DNA from 2 places in the Lysinibacillus louembei genome. Region 1 is predicted to be linked to the other one. Evidence: riboswitches for the same ligand, from Rfam matches in the RefSeq annotation. Region 1 holds a riboswitch; the other holds the start of a gene.

Region 1 (7,463 bases):
TTTTGCCTTTTTCCACCCAAATTGTTGAGACAACACCAAACTCAATTTCACCTAAAGCATCGACGATTTGTTGTTTCGTCTCTTTCACTGTGTCATCATCACAAATGCCTTGCGTTGCCATCGCCTGCTTTAAAATCAGCTCGAGTTCTGGATCAGTTTCCATTTTCTTCGCAAGTGCAGCTGCTACTTTTTTGACATCTGCCTTAGATAAGTCCATCACAATTTTGTTTTTCTCTTTTGTAAAGGCTTCATCTGGTAATTCTTCATAAATCGTTTTGCCTATATTTTTCGTTAAATACTCCTGCTGTGCCTTCGTTACAAGCTCTGTTTGCGATAAAATATCTTTACTACAGCTTAGTTCCCCATCCGTAAAGTCATTTAGTTTTTCCATTGAAACGCCAATCGCTTCAGATAAAAACGGGGCATTCAATACAAATTGCTCTGATGTAACAAATAGCTCAAAGTTATCGACTTTCACATCCGCAATTTCTCCACCGACACCAAATGCATACTGCTTATTTTTCACATCTGTCGTAGTTGATAAGTTAATCGCTGCGGAATTAATAACATCAAAAATTGGGTCTTCCATTCCTTCACTTTGAATATCCCCAGTAATTTTAAAATCACTTTGAATAACAGATGTTTGTGCTAACTCAGACCAAGCTAGCTCCTCTTTATACTTCTCCTCAAAGAAATCCACCATTTCGCTAACCGTTTCAGCCTCTGCTGCCAAATAAGCGGCTTTCGGGGATTTCATAAATATCGCCGCCGCGCCAATACCTCCAGCTAAAACAAGCGCAGCTATACCACCGCCGATAAACCATTTCTTTTTAGAGGCTGTATTCGGCTGTTGTTGTTCTTGATTTTCCATCTTTCTTCACCTTTCCTAACTATAATTTATTCCATCCCCGAGTAGAAAGGGCTACAAAACATTATGTATTTCTTAAACATTAGAATAATGTCTAACGATGTCACTTTCATGTCGATTATTTAAAAATGTAACAAATCCCTCGATTAACAGAATACTACTAGTATACAAAAGGTTTACCTAGAATAATAAGAATAATTTATTTTTTTACAAAAAACAGGATTTTAGTTTTTATTAGTTAATTAGAAAGCGTTACATATAGACTATTTTTATTTGTAATATCGCAAAAAACGCCATAAAAAAGCGAGAAAATAGTCCCTTTCGACGCCCTCATTCGACAGCATCATTAATAATTCCTAATAGTCGCTCCTTAATATATTGCCAGCTTTGTGCTAAATCCACTGTCACCACTTTAATTAGATAATTATTCATTTCAAACACTTGATGAACCTCTTTATCAATTTGAGGATATAACAGTATGCCAACCATTTTGTCATACTGTAGTGAATTGCTTAAGTAGCTGTAGATTTGATACAAGTTTTCAGATTTAATTTTTTCCTCCTCATAATAATTACGAGCAAGTGGCTGATTATGAAATTTCGTATCAATAATTATTTTCGTTGTTGAATCAGATAAGCAAATATCAGTCTGCATTTTTGGAATTAACCCTTGCTCACCTGCTAAAATCTCTCCAACCTGCCAGCTTAATGTTTCACGATACACTTTATATTGTCGTTGCTCCAGCCTGTAAAAATTGCGTACAAAGCCCTCAAACACATAATGCACCCTACCTTCTCGCATAAAATCTACAAATGTTAATTTGCCACTTTCCTCATCGATTAAATAATGCTCATATATAATGCGACAAATTTCTAGCATAAGATGGTAGTTTTGATTTTGCTTATGCAGCTGGATTTGATGAAAATGTTGGCGTTCTAGCTGTATAGGTGTGACATGCTGAAAATATGGATACATTTTTTTCAAAGATAGCTTTAGCGGCTTTTTTAATGTAGGATGCTTTGTTAACGTATGAATCGTCGCCTTCAAAATTTGATTATGTACAATATTTTCTGAAAACACATCGTATTGCTGATGAGTTTTCTTGCTGTACTACATATTCCTTATAAAAGCCTCTTTTAATAAAGCCATTCAATCGCCTTACAAATGCTCCTGCAAATAGCTCAACTAATTCCGTTTCATCAATATTTGTTACTTGCGTTTCCCCTACCTCTGGCAATATACCCGCACAATAGCTCAGCATATAATAAATGTTATGAATAGGAATATTATTTGCCATCGTATTTACTCCTTAAAAATCAGCTTTTCTGTTTCTCTATGTGCTTGTTCCATATCATCATACCAATACGCTTCTAGCATTGGGCCAATTTCATAACGAATGATTTGGTTATACCAAGCAATGGGCTGCTTCGATTGAATAGCTGTTGAAAAATAGCTATGCCCAATTAAAAATCCTTTCCCTAAATGAGGGTCATGCTCAATTACTCGATTTAATTGTGTTATAGCATTAACTATAAATTGCGCAAATGATTGTTCAATGCCTTTTTGCTCTAAAAAATGAATGAACTTGTCATCGAATATTGGCTCCATAGAAATAAAAGCAAAGCGCCTTCTCAAAGCATAATCTACTACCGCCAATGAGCGATCCGCTGTATTCATTAAACCAATAATATAAAGATTTTAGGAATATAAAAAGTCTCTCCCTTTTCTGAATAAGTCAGTGACATCGCATATTCTGGTCCACGCTTGTCAGCCTCTATTAGCATCAATAGTTCACCAAATATTTTACTAATATTTCCTCTATCATATTAAAAAAGAGCGCATCTGAAAGTTTCTCAGATACACTCTTAATAAGTAAAATTACAGCTCTGTACGTAGCTGCCACAGCTCTGGGAAGAAATATTGGTCTAACACTTTTTTCAAATAGCTCACACCACCAGAGCCACCTGTTCCCATTTTAAAGCCGATAATGCGCTCCACTGTTTTCATATGACGGAAGCGCCATTGCTGGAATAAATCCTCAATATCGACAAGCTCTTCTGCTAGCTCATACAAATCAAAGTATTTTTCAGGCTCACGATACACAGCCTTCCAAGCTTCTTTGACACTGTCATTTGCTTCATACTTTGCTGTCACATCGCGCTGTAATATTTCCTCATCAATCGCAAAGCCACGCTTCGCTAATGTATGAATTGCTTCATCATACAAGCTTGGCGCATGATAAGCCTCTTGTAGCATCGCTAATATTTTTTCATCATGTGCATAAATTTTCAAAATATGTGGCGTTTTATAGCCAAAATAAAATTCTAGCAAGCGATTTTGATACGATTGAAAGCCCGATGAATTACCAAGTGAGTCACGAAATTGCAAATAATCCGCAGGCGTCAACGTTGCCAGCACATCCCACACATTTTTCAACTGATTTTGCACCTGTGAAACACGTGCTAGCTTTTTAAATGACTCAGGTAAGCGCCCATTATGGATATCTACCGTAGCCGATTTGACTTCATGTAAAATTTGCTTCATCCACAGCTCACTCACATGATGCACCGTAATAAAAAGCATTTCATCATGCTCCTCTGTCAACGGCTGTTGGCAAGCTAGTACTTCATTTAAATGTAAATAATCCGTATATGTCATACGGTCTTTAAAATCTGTGACGATTTTTTTCTCATCCTCGAATGGCTTATAATTATTTGACATCATTGTTCCTCCTTGATGACTGCTCTGACAGGGCTACCGTCCGCACCTTCAATTAACAGCGGTAAAACAATCATGTCATAACGCCCCGCCTTGATGTACTCTAGCAATAAATTTTCTACTATATAAATATCGCTTTTTGCTAATGCGTGATGGATTGGTAGCTCCTTTGATGCAACCTTATCAACGGATGGCACATCGACACCAATCAATTGAATGCCACATTCCTTTAAATAGGCTACCGTTTCTAAAGTTAATGTTGGTACTTCCTCAGGAAAAATATGTGCGTTGGCGATTGCCTTCGTTTTAAAAAAGACAGCCTTTACCCCTGTCAGCTTTCCTCTTACGTGGGTCACTTCAATAAAATCATTATCTAAGCACTCCACAACGACCACTTTGCCAATACAGCGCTCTAAATCTAAGTGCTCAAATGTGCATCCATCGTTATCAAAATGGAATGGCGCATCCATATGTGTGCCTGAGTGAAGGCTCATTTGGAGCATGCCAACATTAACCGAGCCTGTTTGCTCCTTTGTCGCTACTGTTTCATAGCGAAATTTTGTATCGCCTGACCATGTCGCAATATTTTGATTTAACGGCTGTGTTATATCAATCCATCCCATTACGCAACAATCTCTCTTTCATTGCTAAACTTCTCATATGCTTTCGTTTCCATAATATCCTTTAATATCTCAAAGCATGTATACACTTCCTCAAATGTGTTATACATTGCCACCGCAGCTAGGCGGATGCCTTGTGGTGCTCGGAAATCTGGAATGATGCCTCGTTCCTTTAATGCTTTGCAAATACGCGCAGCATCCTTGTGCTCTAAATAAATATGACCACCACGCTCTTGGTGTGCCACTGGACTACATACTTTAAAGTCATATTCACTCAACATATCCTCCACACATTGCAGCATGTAATCCGATAACGCTAGCGAGCGTTTGCGAATATTTTCAATGCCCATTTCATTAAATAATTCAAGTGCCCCTAAAAGTGGTGCCATACTTAACACATTTGGCGTACCAATTTGGAAAGCCCCCACCTCGGCTGCTGGCTCAAATGTATGGCTCATCGTAAATTGCTTTTCCTTGTTTGAGCCAAACCAACCGGCTAAGCCTGGTGCTGTACCAAAATGCTTTTCATGGACAAAAAGAGCTCCTGTACTGCCAGGTCCCCCATTCAAATGCTTATAGGTGCACCAAAATGCAAAATCAACATCCCAAGCATGCAAATGATGCACAACAGAGCCGACTGAATGACACAAATCAAAGCCAATTACAATACCACGCTCATGCGCTGCCTTCGTTAATTTTTCCATATTTAAAATTTGCCCACTACGATAAAGCACGCCAGGTAAAACGATTAATGCAACTTCCTCTGTCATCGCTGCAATAATATCTTCCTCTGAAAGCGTTTGCCCGTCACGTGAAGCAACGCGAATTAAATGCGATTCATCATAGCCCTTCAATGCTAATTGTGATTTCAATGCATAAATATCAGAGGGGAAATTCAGCTCATCCGCTAAAATTTTCGTTCTCTTTCCTTCAGGTTTATAAAACGTTGCAACAAGCTGATGCAAATTGCTGGTTGTAGACCCTGTTACGATTACTTCATTGTTATTTGCTCCAACAATTTGTGCCATTTGTGCACCAAGCTTTTCAGCAAGGAAAAACCAAGCATGCTCCCCCTGTGTCCAGCCATCAATACCGTATTCCTTCCATGAATCAATCAAGCTATGCAATGTTTCCTCTGCACGCTTTGACATAAGCCCTAATGAATTACCATCAAAATAAATACGTCCCTCCTTTATGTAAAAGGCTTCTCTTTTTGAGGGAATTTCATATGTCTCATCTAAATTTTTGGCATATGCTAAAGTATTTGTTGTCATGCGATTGCCACCCCTTTAACTAGTCTTCCTCTTGATACTATCATACTCGAGAATTTCTTCTCTAGTGAATTTACTATGTTTCTACTTGAAATCTCTTTTTCTTTATTTTTTAATTGCTTACTTTGTGCTATACTTTCCTCAAGTGGATAATGATTGCAGAATAAAGGTGCTCTTTCACAGAGCTTAATAGGGAATTCGGTGCAAAGCCGAAGCTGTTTCCGCAACTGTAAGTGTAAATGACTACAGCGTAATACCACTGTCAAACGAGGAAAAATGCCTCTAGTAGATGGGAAGGTGCTGATTTTAGGATACACAAGCCAGGAGACCTGCCTTTATTTTATCGTATTAACTCTCTTCGGAAGCTAGGAGAACTTACGGCAAAGCGGACAGGCTAACAATGTTTTTGCGCCTTTTTCTGTTTTCCTAAAAGATGCTTCCCTTTTCGGTGAAGCATCTTTTTATTTTCGAGTTAATTGCAAGAACATTCACGAAATAAAAAATTTAGGAGGTTTTGTAAATGGTTCAATTCAAAAAATGGTGGCATTTAGCGTTTGCATTGCTTTTAGCATTTGCGCTCGTATCACCAACAGCTAGTGCAGCAGTATTACAGCCTGTAAGTCAGGAGCTACAATCAACAACGTTTGATGTTGAATTATCGATTGATGGCTTGGATGATGAAATTTTAGGGTTAACGACAGCAACAGTTGCAGAAGGAACAACAGCACTAGAGCTTGTAGAACAAGTGTTAGATAACGAGGGTATTCCTTATGTAGTAGTTTCTACTCAATATGGCCCATATCTCCAATCAATTGATGGACGTGCTGCAGGTAGCTTAAACGGTTGGGATGGCTGGGTGTATACAGTAAATAACATCAGCCCTAATGATGGCTTGGCAGATTACGTATTAGAGCCTGATGATGTAGTTCATATTTATTACACTACATGGGCTAAATTACAAACAACAAGTACAGTTGCCATAAATGATAACAATCCTACTGTTACAGTAGATTTAACTGGTGATTTATTTGTAACACCAGGTGTCACTAATTTAGCAAACTGGACAATTAATACTGGTACAACGGCATTAACAGCGCAGTCTGTTACTGTAAATACTGACCAACAAGTTGTGATTACATTTGCAGGTCAAGCGCAAGCAGGCACGATTACCATTACTGCCTCTGCCAATGCTTTATTCGGTAGCTCAGCAAGTGAGCCGCTTGAAGTAGAAGTGAAATAAGGAAGTAAATTGATACTGATAAGAGGAAGCATTTCCCCTTATCAGTATTTAACTATTTATAAAGGAGTGGCTTTTTAATGGCTATATGGAAAAAACAGCTACATATAGCGCTTGTCTTTATTTTAGTGTTATCGCTATTCTCTCCGGCTAGTGTAATCAAGGCACAGCATTTTGAAGGAGAAACAGGCGCGCTGAATAGTGAGAATGCTCATAATATTAGTGAACAGCATCTTGATGATTCAACTAAACAAGATAATACGACAGAACCTGATAATGAAAAAAAATTAGAAGATTCAACAGAGCAGGATCATGCATTTGAATTAGCTGAACTAGAACAGCCAATACAATTAAATGATGCAACAATTACTCCATTTATGGAGATCTCTCCTCTGTCAGTTAGCGATATTCAATTAAATATAGAAGAACCGTTACTATTACAAGTAGCTGAGACATTTGAACTGATAGCAACTACTTCAACAACAGAGGACAGTGCATCAATTGAATGGACTTCAAGTAATTCTGGAGTTGCAACTGTTGATAATGGATTAGTAACAGCTAAGGCAATTGGCGAAACAATCATTACTGCTAAATTAGGTACTAATACTAAAGCAATCACAGCATATGTTATTTCCCCTGAAGCTCGCGAAGCTATAGATTTTATCCTAGCCCTTCCGCCAATTACAAGTGCTGATGAGACAACATATCAGCTCTTACTGCAAGCAAGAGAGCTAGATAGTAAAGTAAAA
Region 2 (7,463 bases), 1.3 Mb from region 1:
TGAATGGATTGATTTAAAGGATCGCCATCAACGTAAAAACCGCGTTAAACAGGAAAATGAAATTGATGTGAAAGCGAAAGCGCTTGTGCGTAAGCCGAAAAAAGTAAAACCAGGCTATAAGCGCAACATGAAATGGGAAATGGAAAAAATTAAAAAACGTGAGCGCCGCTTGAAAAACAGAGGTAAGAAATAGGAGGCTACAAACAAATGTTATTAGGTTCACATGTATCGATGAACGGCAAAAAAATGCTACTAGGTGCTAGTGAAGAGGCGCTTAGCTATGATGCGAATACATTTATGATTTATACAGGTGCACCGCAAAATACGCGTCGCAAGCCAATCGAGGAGCTCAATATCGAGGCAGGCTTAGCGCATATGCAGGAGCATGGCATGCAAAATATTGTCGTGCATGCACCGTATATTATTAATCTTGGCAACACGACAAAGCCTGAAACATTCCGTCTTGGCGTCGATTTCTTACAAGAGGAAATTAAACGAACGGCCGCAATCGGAGCGACGCAAATTGTCTTGCATCCAGGAGCACATGTTGGGGCAGGTGCGGAGGCAGGTATTGCGAAAATTGTAGAAGGCTTAAATGAAGTGCTAACACAGGATTATCCTGTGCAAATTGCGCTAGAAACGATGGCTGGCAAAGGCAGCGAATGTGGTCGTACATTTGAAGAGCTTGCGCAAATTATCGATGGTGTGACAAATAACGAACGCTTGTCGATTTGCTTTGACACTTGTCACGTGCATGATGCAGGCTATAATATCGTTGAGGATTTTGATGGTGTATTAAATGACTTCGATAAAATTATTGGGTTAGATCGTTTAAAGGTATTGCATATTAATGACTCAAAAAACGTGCGTGGTGCTGCCAAAGACCGCCACGAAAATATCGGCTTTGGTGAAATTGGTTTTGATGTATTAAAATCGATTGTTCATCATAACCAGCTAATGCATATACCTAAAATACTGGAAACACCTTTCGTAGGTGTAGATGCAAAAACGAAAGCAGCGCCATATTTACATGAAATTGCGATGCTACGTGATGGTGAATTCCGTCCAGCATTAATCGATGCAATGCGTGGATAAAAAGAGAGGCTGCTTGGCAATTGCCAAGCAGCTTTTTTTATAAAACGCAGATATGTTGAGAGAATTCGCAGATAAGTTACCAAAAAGCGCAGATATTTTAAAAAAATTCGCAGATAATGAATGAAAAAGCGCAAATAAATTTAAATAGGAGAGCTACATAATATGAAAAAGCTAATGCAAATTTTCCTCGTGCTCATTTTGTTCATTAGCTTGCCGCTTACGACAAATGCACATGTGCTAGACCAGGCTGTCACAAAAAATTTAGGTAAATCTAACACAAGTGTCTCCTTGCGTTCCTTAACAACGGGCAATATTCTATATGAGCATAATGGGCAAGCGCTAATGAAGCCTGCATCAACGATAAAGCTATTAACAGGCAGCGCAGCATTACACGTATTAGGAAAGGATTATACGTTTACAACAGACCTTTATATTGATGGTGATATTATAGATGGTACATTGTATGGGGATGTTTATATAAAAGGTGGGGGAGACCCGACATTACAGCAGCAGGACTTTTTGACGTTTGCAAAAGTGCTGAAACGTTATGGAATTCGCCAAGTACAGGGGCATTTATATGGGGATGACAGTGCATTTAGTGGTAGCGTATTAACACCAGGCATTGTCAAACAAGACGAAACAGAATATTATGCGGCAAGAATTTCTGCCTTAACGATGTCGCCAAATGCGGATTATGATGCAGGAACGGTCATTGTACAAGTAACAGGTAATACAGTGAAAAAAGCACCGAGCTTTACTGTTCTGCCAAATACAAGTGGCATGAAATTCGTCAATCAAGCACGTACAGGAGCGAAAACAAGCAAAAATACGTTAAGCGTGAAAAGGCAATATGGCTCAAGCACAGTTGTGATAACAGGCAATATCCCGCAAGGAAGTACAGTGAAAAAATGGGTGACATTGCAAGATCCAACAATGAATACGCTGCATGCTATTCGCACTACATGGCAAACAGCCGCATTAAATGTTACAAATCCATCGGTTGGACGCAAAATAGTACCAGCAACAGCACGTAAAATATATACAAAGGAATCGTTGCCATTACATAAGCTCTATCCTGTGTTTATGAAGCTGAGCAACAATAGTATCGCAGACATACTTGTCAAAACGATGGGACGTGAGGTACATGGCATTGGCACTACAGAAAACGGGGTAGCAGTTTTACGTGACTATGTAGCATCGTTAGGCTTAAATGTATCACAATGGCGCTTTGAAGACGGATCAGGTATGTCTCATGTGAATCGTGTATCGGCTAATGAATTGACAGCATTGCTAACAACGATGCAGCAGCAGGCAATGTATTCAAGCTTTTATCAGGGCTTACCAATTGGAGGGCAGCCAAGTCGTCTTGTTGGAGGTTCTTTACGCACACGCTTTGATACAAATGTATTGCGTGGACGTGTCGTAGCGAAAACAGGTAGCATTACAAATGTCTATACATTATCGGGCTACGTCACAGCAAAAAGCGGTCGCCAATATGCCTTTGCCATTATGACGGATCACAAAAATGCACAGGCAATCAAGCAAATTGACCGTTTAGTAGAATCCATTATTCAAAATTATTAAGGAGGAGCTGTCTGAAAAGCAATGTATGACGCTGCTTTTCAGACAACTGTTTCTTTAATTTAGTTAAAAAGTAATGATTTGCTCATCAATCAAGCAGGCGCATTAATGCTTTTCTTTTTTCCTTGCCAATCACTTTATCTACACGCTTCAAAACGTCCTTCGGGACACCGCTTAATAGCCAGCTCATATTGGCGCTTGCAAGAAGTGGGCGAAGCTGCTGTATTTCGCTTAGCGATAATTCAACACCTGTTTTTTTCCTCATAAACCGTTGTATCTCGGCATCATTTGCTGACATAAAGAAACGAACTAACTCCATCTGACTCATTTATTCATCCTTTCGAGGTGTATTACCTTTACAAATGGCTAAAAATCCACTATACTTTCAAATTGTAAATCGTAATGATTTTGAATTAGAAAGAAGAGAATAAATATGACAAAACCAATTATCCAGTTACGAAATGTAACATTTCAATACGATGAAACACAGGCATTAAACGATATTTCTTTCCAAGTGCAGGAGGGGGATTTTTTAGCATTACTTGGTCCAAACGGCTCTGGCAAATCGACGTTATTAAAGCTTATTCTTGGCTTATTAAAGCCAACAAAAGGAGAAATAGAGCTTTTTGGTGAACCGATTCAAGCCTTTAAGCAGCATGAGTGGATTGGCTATGTGTCACAAAAATCCAACTCCTTTAATTCAGGCTTTCCTGCAACAGTTGAGGAAGTTGTGAAAAGTGGCTTAACCAAAAAAGTCGGCTTATTCAAACGCTATCCGAAAAATGTTGATCAGCTTGTCATAGAAGCACTGCAGGCTGTTGGCATGGAAAGCTTTGCAACACGCAATATCGGACAATTATCAGGAGGACAGCAGCAGCGAGTGTTCATTGCGCGGGCTTTAATTGCGGAGCCGAAGCTACTTATACTAGATGAGCCAACCGTTGGAATTGACCACGAAAATGTGCAATCGTTTTATGATATGCTCGTTAAGCTAAACGAGGAACGACAAATTACGATGATTTTAGTCACACATGATGTCGATATCGTCTCAGAGCATATTAGCCATGTTGCATGCTTGAATAAAACGATTCATTTCCATGGCTATAAAAACGAATTTGATGATATTTCAGAGCAAACGCTAGATGCTTGGTACGGGCATAAAGTACGAAAGATTCACTAGGAGATGTAGCGAAATGATTGAAGCAATTTTACGATATGAATTTTTACAAAATGCCTTTTTTTCAGGGCTGATTATCGGGGTCATTGCCCCGTTGCTCGGCGTCTTTATTGTTGTACGCAGGCTGTCGCTCATCGCAGACGCCTTATCACATGTGACATTAGCGGGAATTGCTGGGAGCTTATATATAAGTCAAAGCTTTGCGGCGATGGCTTTATTAAATCCGATTTATTTAGGAATACTTGCATCGGTTAGTGGCTCGATTTTAATTGAGCGTTTGCGCCGTCTTTATAAGCATTATGAGGAGCTTGCGATTCCGATTATTATGTCGGGAGGAATCGGCATCAGTGCCATCTTTATTTCGTTAGCAAGCGGCTTTAACACCGATTTAATGAGCTATTTATTTGGCTCTGTTTCGGCTGTATCGCGTCAGGATTTATGGGTAGTGCTTGCAATTGCAGGCGTTGTTATTATTTTTTTATTATTATTTTTCAAGGAACTATTCGTCTTATCCTTCGATGAGGAATATGCAAAGGCGAGTGGGCTACCTGCGAAATGGATTCATTTACTATTTATGGTCGTCGTTGCACTTGTCATTGCAGCAAGCATGCGCATCGTTGGGATCTTGCTTGTATCGAGCCTGATGACGTTGCCTGTTGCAGCAGCAATGCGTTTAGCGAAAGGCTTTAAGCAGGCAATCATTTATGCAATTGTCTTTGGAGAGCTTGCGGTTATTATTGGGCTTGTTAGTGCCTTTTATTTAAATTTAGCACCAGGTGGAACAATTGTTGTAACGTCTATTATCATTTTATTATGCGTGATTGTTGGAAAGAAAATAAAAGTTCAGGAGGTTGCGCAATGAATTTAACACGAGCATGGGAAATTTTAAAGGACAATGGCTATAAAAAAACCGATAAACGAGAGCTCATTTTACAAATGTTTGAGGAAACAGACAAATATTTAACGGCTCGTGATTTATTGGATGTGTTGAAAAAAGACTTTCCAGGGATGAGCTTTGATACGATTTATCGCAATTTAGCGACATTTGTTGAGCTAGATATTTTGGAAGAAACCGAAATGCAGGGCGAGCGCAATTTCCGCATGCACTGTGAATCAGAGCACCACCACCATCATTTCATTTGCCGTGAATGTGGTAGCGTAAAGGAATTGTCATTATGCCCGATGGATTTGCTCGGTGGCAGCTTGCCAGGCTTTGAAGTAGAGGCACATAAATTTGAAGTGTATGGAAAGTGCCCAGATTGTTTGAATACAATTTAGATGTCATACTACAAAAATGCTCAAAAATATGATAGATTATTAACTAATTGAATAATGCTTGCAAGGAAAAGATGTAAGGGAATTCGGTGAGATGCCGAAGCTATGTCCGTAACTGTATGTGCTTGTAACGTGAAATCATGCCACTGTCCTTGAGATGGGAAGGCTTTCGCAGGAGAAAACAGCACGAGCCAGGAGACCTATCTTTTTCTAATCGTCATAATACTCTTCGGAACTAAAGAGAATGCACGGCAATAGAATATTGCATCATTTGCTTTGTAAACAATTTTCTGCCACCCATTCTGACGGGTGGCTTTTTTCATTTCCGATGAAAGCTTATTCAAACGAAAAAGGAGGAGATGGACTTGGTAAAGAAAGATATGCGCTATATTTGCTACCCATTTATGCGTGAGGCAAGCTGTTTAGTTGATTTTGAAATTCGTACAGACTCATTAACAACAAGTATTGGTACGGTTTTTCCTACATTAGAGGGGGACAATGTACAAATTGTGCGTGAAGATTTAGAGAAGCTACACCCGATGGCCTATCATGTGAACGGTTCTGTGCGTGGCAAGCTTGCTGTTACAGAAGAGGACCTGCAGTTTTTAAGCGATCGCTACGATTTTTATGTAGCACATACAAAAGAGCAAATTGATCGCTTCGTTTTACCGCAAGGAGTAGAGGCAGCAGCACGTTTACATGTATGCCGTAGCGAAGCGAAAAAATCCTTCCGTGCATTACATAAAGTAAGCGAGGAGCGCGATGTGCCAGAAATTTTATTTGACTATTTAGGGCTGCTGGCAAACGTATTTTTCGTCATGGCGGTTTATGTCAACCAAATGAGCGGACACGAGGAAATTGAGTTTATTACGAAATCATATCCAATGAAAAAGCGAAAAGAGGACGCATCATAAAATTCACTGTTAATGGTATAAGCCATTAGCGGTAGTTTTATTATGAACAGCATGTGGGACAAAGGAAGAAACAGTATACCCAGAGCTTTTTAAATAAGATATAATGTAACATAGCTGTCAGGCAACATTGCTTGGCAGCTATTCTAATTCACATATAGCAGGTGACCATATATGGGACGATTAATATTTATCACAGGTGGTGTGCGCAGTGGCAAAAGTGCCTTTGCAGAACGCTACGCACAAAAGCTTGCTGAAGGGCGCTCACTTACATATATTGCATCAGGTGTCGCATTCGATAGAGAAATGCAGGCAAGAATTGCGCGCCATCAAGCAGACCGTCAAAAGAGTGGCGTGATTTGGCACACGTTGGAGGTGCCAGATACTTTACCACAGGGGCTACAAATGCTAGAGCACGATGCCGTTATTTTATGGGACTGTTTAACGACATGGCTAGCAAATGTTTTATACAAGGCACCTCATCATATTGAGGAGCATATCGAAATGTGGAAGCAATATGTTGCAACGACACAGCAACAAAGCATGACGTTATTGCTTGTTTCCAATGAGGTTTTGGATGAGCCAGCATCCATTTATGAAGAAACAGAGCGCTATAGGCAACTATTAGGGGAGCTGCATCAATGGATTGTTGAAAGCTGTGATGAAGCCTATGAAATTGACCATCAACGGAGCATGCGCTGGAAGTAGGAGGGAGATTCAATTGAAGCATTTTTATACAGGAATATTGCTTTGCCTACAGTTTTTTAGCGCAGTGCCAATTAAACGAGAGCTGCCTTTAACAAATCAAAACGTGACAGCGATGTATGCCATTATGCCCCTTTTAAGCTTACTGACAGGTGCAGCTACAATTGGCTTTTTGCAGCTCAATCAACACTGGCTTCACTTGTCGCCATTAGTGGTTGCCATTATTTTAACAATCGTAATGATTGCTGTCACTGGTGGTATACATACAGACGGCTTTATCGACACAAGCGATGCCTTTTTTTCATATCGTGATCAGGAAAAGCGTTTAACAATTTTAGATGATCCACGTGTTGGGGCATTTGGTGTGTTAGCTGTTGTCAGTCTATTACTATTGAAAATTGCCTTTTTGTATGAGGCGCTATTGCGCGAGGTGGATATGCTGTATTTTATAGCAGTTCCATTGCTAGCTCGCCTCGCTATGTTACTCTATTTCATGACAATGAACAGCGCTAAAACGACAGGTCTTGCGGCTTATTTTAAGGAGCGTGTGCAGCAAAGAACTGTAGGCATTGTCTGCGCTATTTATAGCATGCTAGTTATTGGTTATGCTTTGTACACAGGTGAATGGTCACTACTTATTTTATACAGTGTAGCATTGCTAGGTGTATTGTATTATCGACACTGGTCCAAGAAAAATTTTGCCGGCATGACAGGCGATT

The links. A riboswitch is a leader RNA that binds a small molecule or an ion and turns the genes downstream of it on or off. The one in region 1 is predicted to bind cobalamin.
Region 2: it holds a riboswitch for cobalamin, as region 1 does, so the genes downstream of both, R6U77_RS16740 (hypothetical protein) here and R6U77_RS10370 (DUF4430 domain-containing protein) in region 1, are expected to answer to the same signal.

The regions. Positions count from the first base shown of each region.
Region 1 covers NZ_CP137624.1:2,098,430-2,105,892, reverse strand. The annotation lists gene R6U77_RS10400 (redoxin domain-containing protein) at 1-871, opposite strand, end outside; partial or broken gene R6U77_RS10395 (5-methylcytosine restriction system specificity protein McrC) at 1,199-2,129, opposite strand; gene R6U77_RS10390 (5-methylcytosine-specific restriction endonuclease subunit McrB) at 2,171-2,524, opposite strand; gene kynA (tryptophan 2,3-dioxygenase) at 2,747-3,589, opposite strand; gene kynB (arylformamidase) at 3,589-4,209, opposite strand; gene kynU (kynureninase) at 4,209-5,480, opposite strand; cobalamin riboswitch at 5,628-5,828, shown strand; gene R6U77_RS10370 (DUF4430 domain-containing protein) at 5,998-6,717, shown strand; gene R6U77_RS10365 (S-layer homology domain-containing protein) at 6,795-7,463, shown strand, end outside.
Region 2 covers NZ_CP137624.1:3,348,957-3,356,419, reverse strand. The annotation lists gene R6U77_RS16775 (DEAD/DEAH box helicase) at 1-193, shown strand, start outside; gene R6U77_RS16770 (deoxyribonuclease IV) at 208-1,095, shown strand; gene dacB (D-alanyl-D-alanine carboxypeptidase/D-alanyl-D-alanine endopeptidase) at 1,258-2,679, shown strand; gene R6U77_RS16760 (isopropylmalate synthase) at 2,765-3,004, opposite strand; gene R6U77_RS16755 (metal ABC transporter ATP-binding protein) at 3,110-3,856, shown strand; gene R6U77_RS16750 (metal ABC transporter permease) at 3,870-4,715, shown strand; gene R6U77_RS16745 (Fur family transcriptional regulator) at 4,712-5,131, shown strand; cobalamin riboswitch at 5,170-5,350, shown strand; gene R6U77_RS16740 (hypothetical protein) at 5,488-6,042, shown strand; gene R6U77_RS16735 (bifunctional adenosylcobinamide kinase/adenosylcobinamide-phosphate guanylyltransferase) at 6,214-6,747, shown strand; gene cobS (adenosylcobinamide-GDP ribazoletransferase) at 6,761-7,463, shown strand, end outside.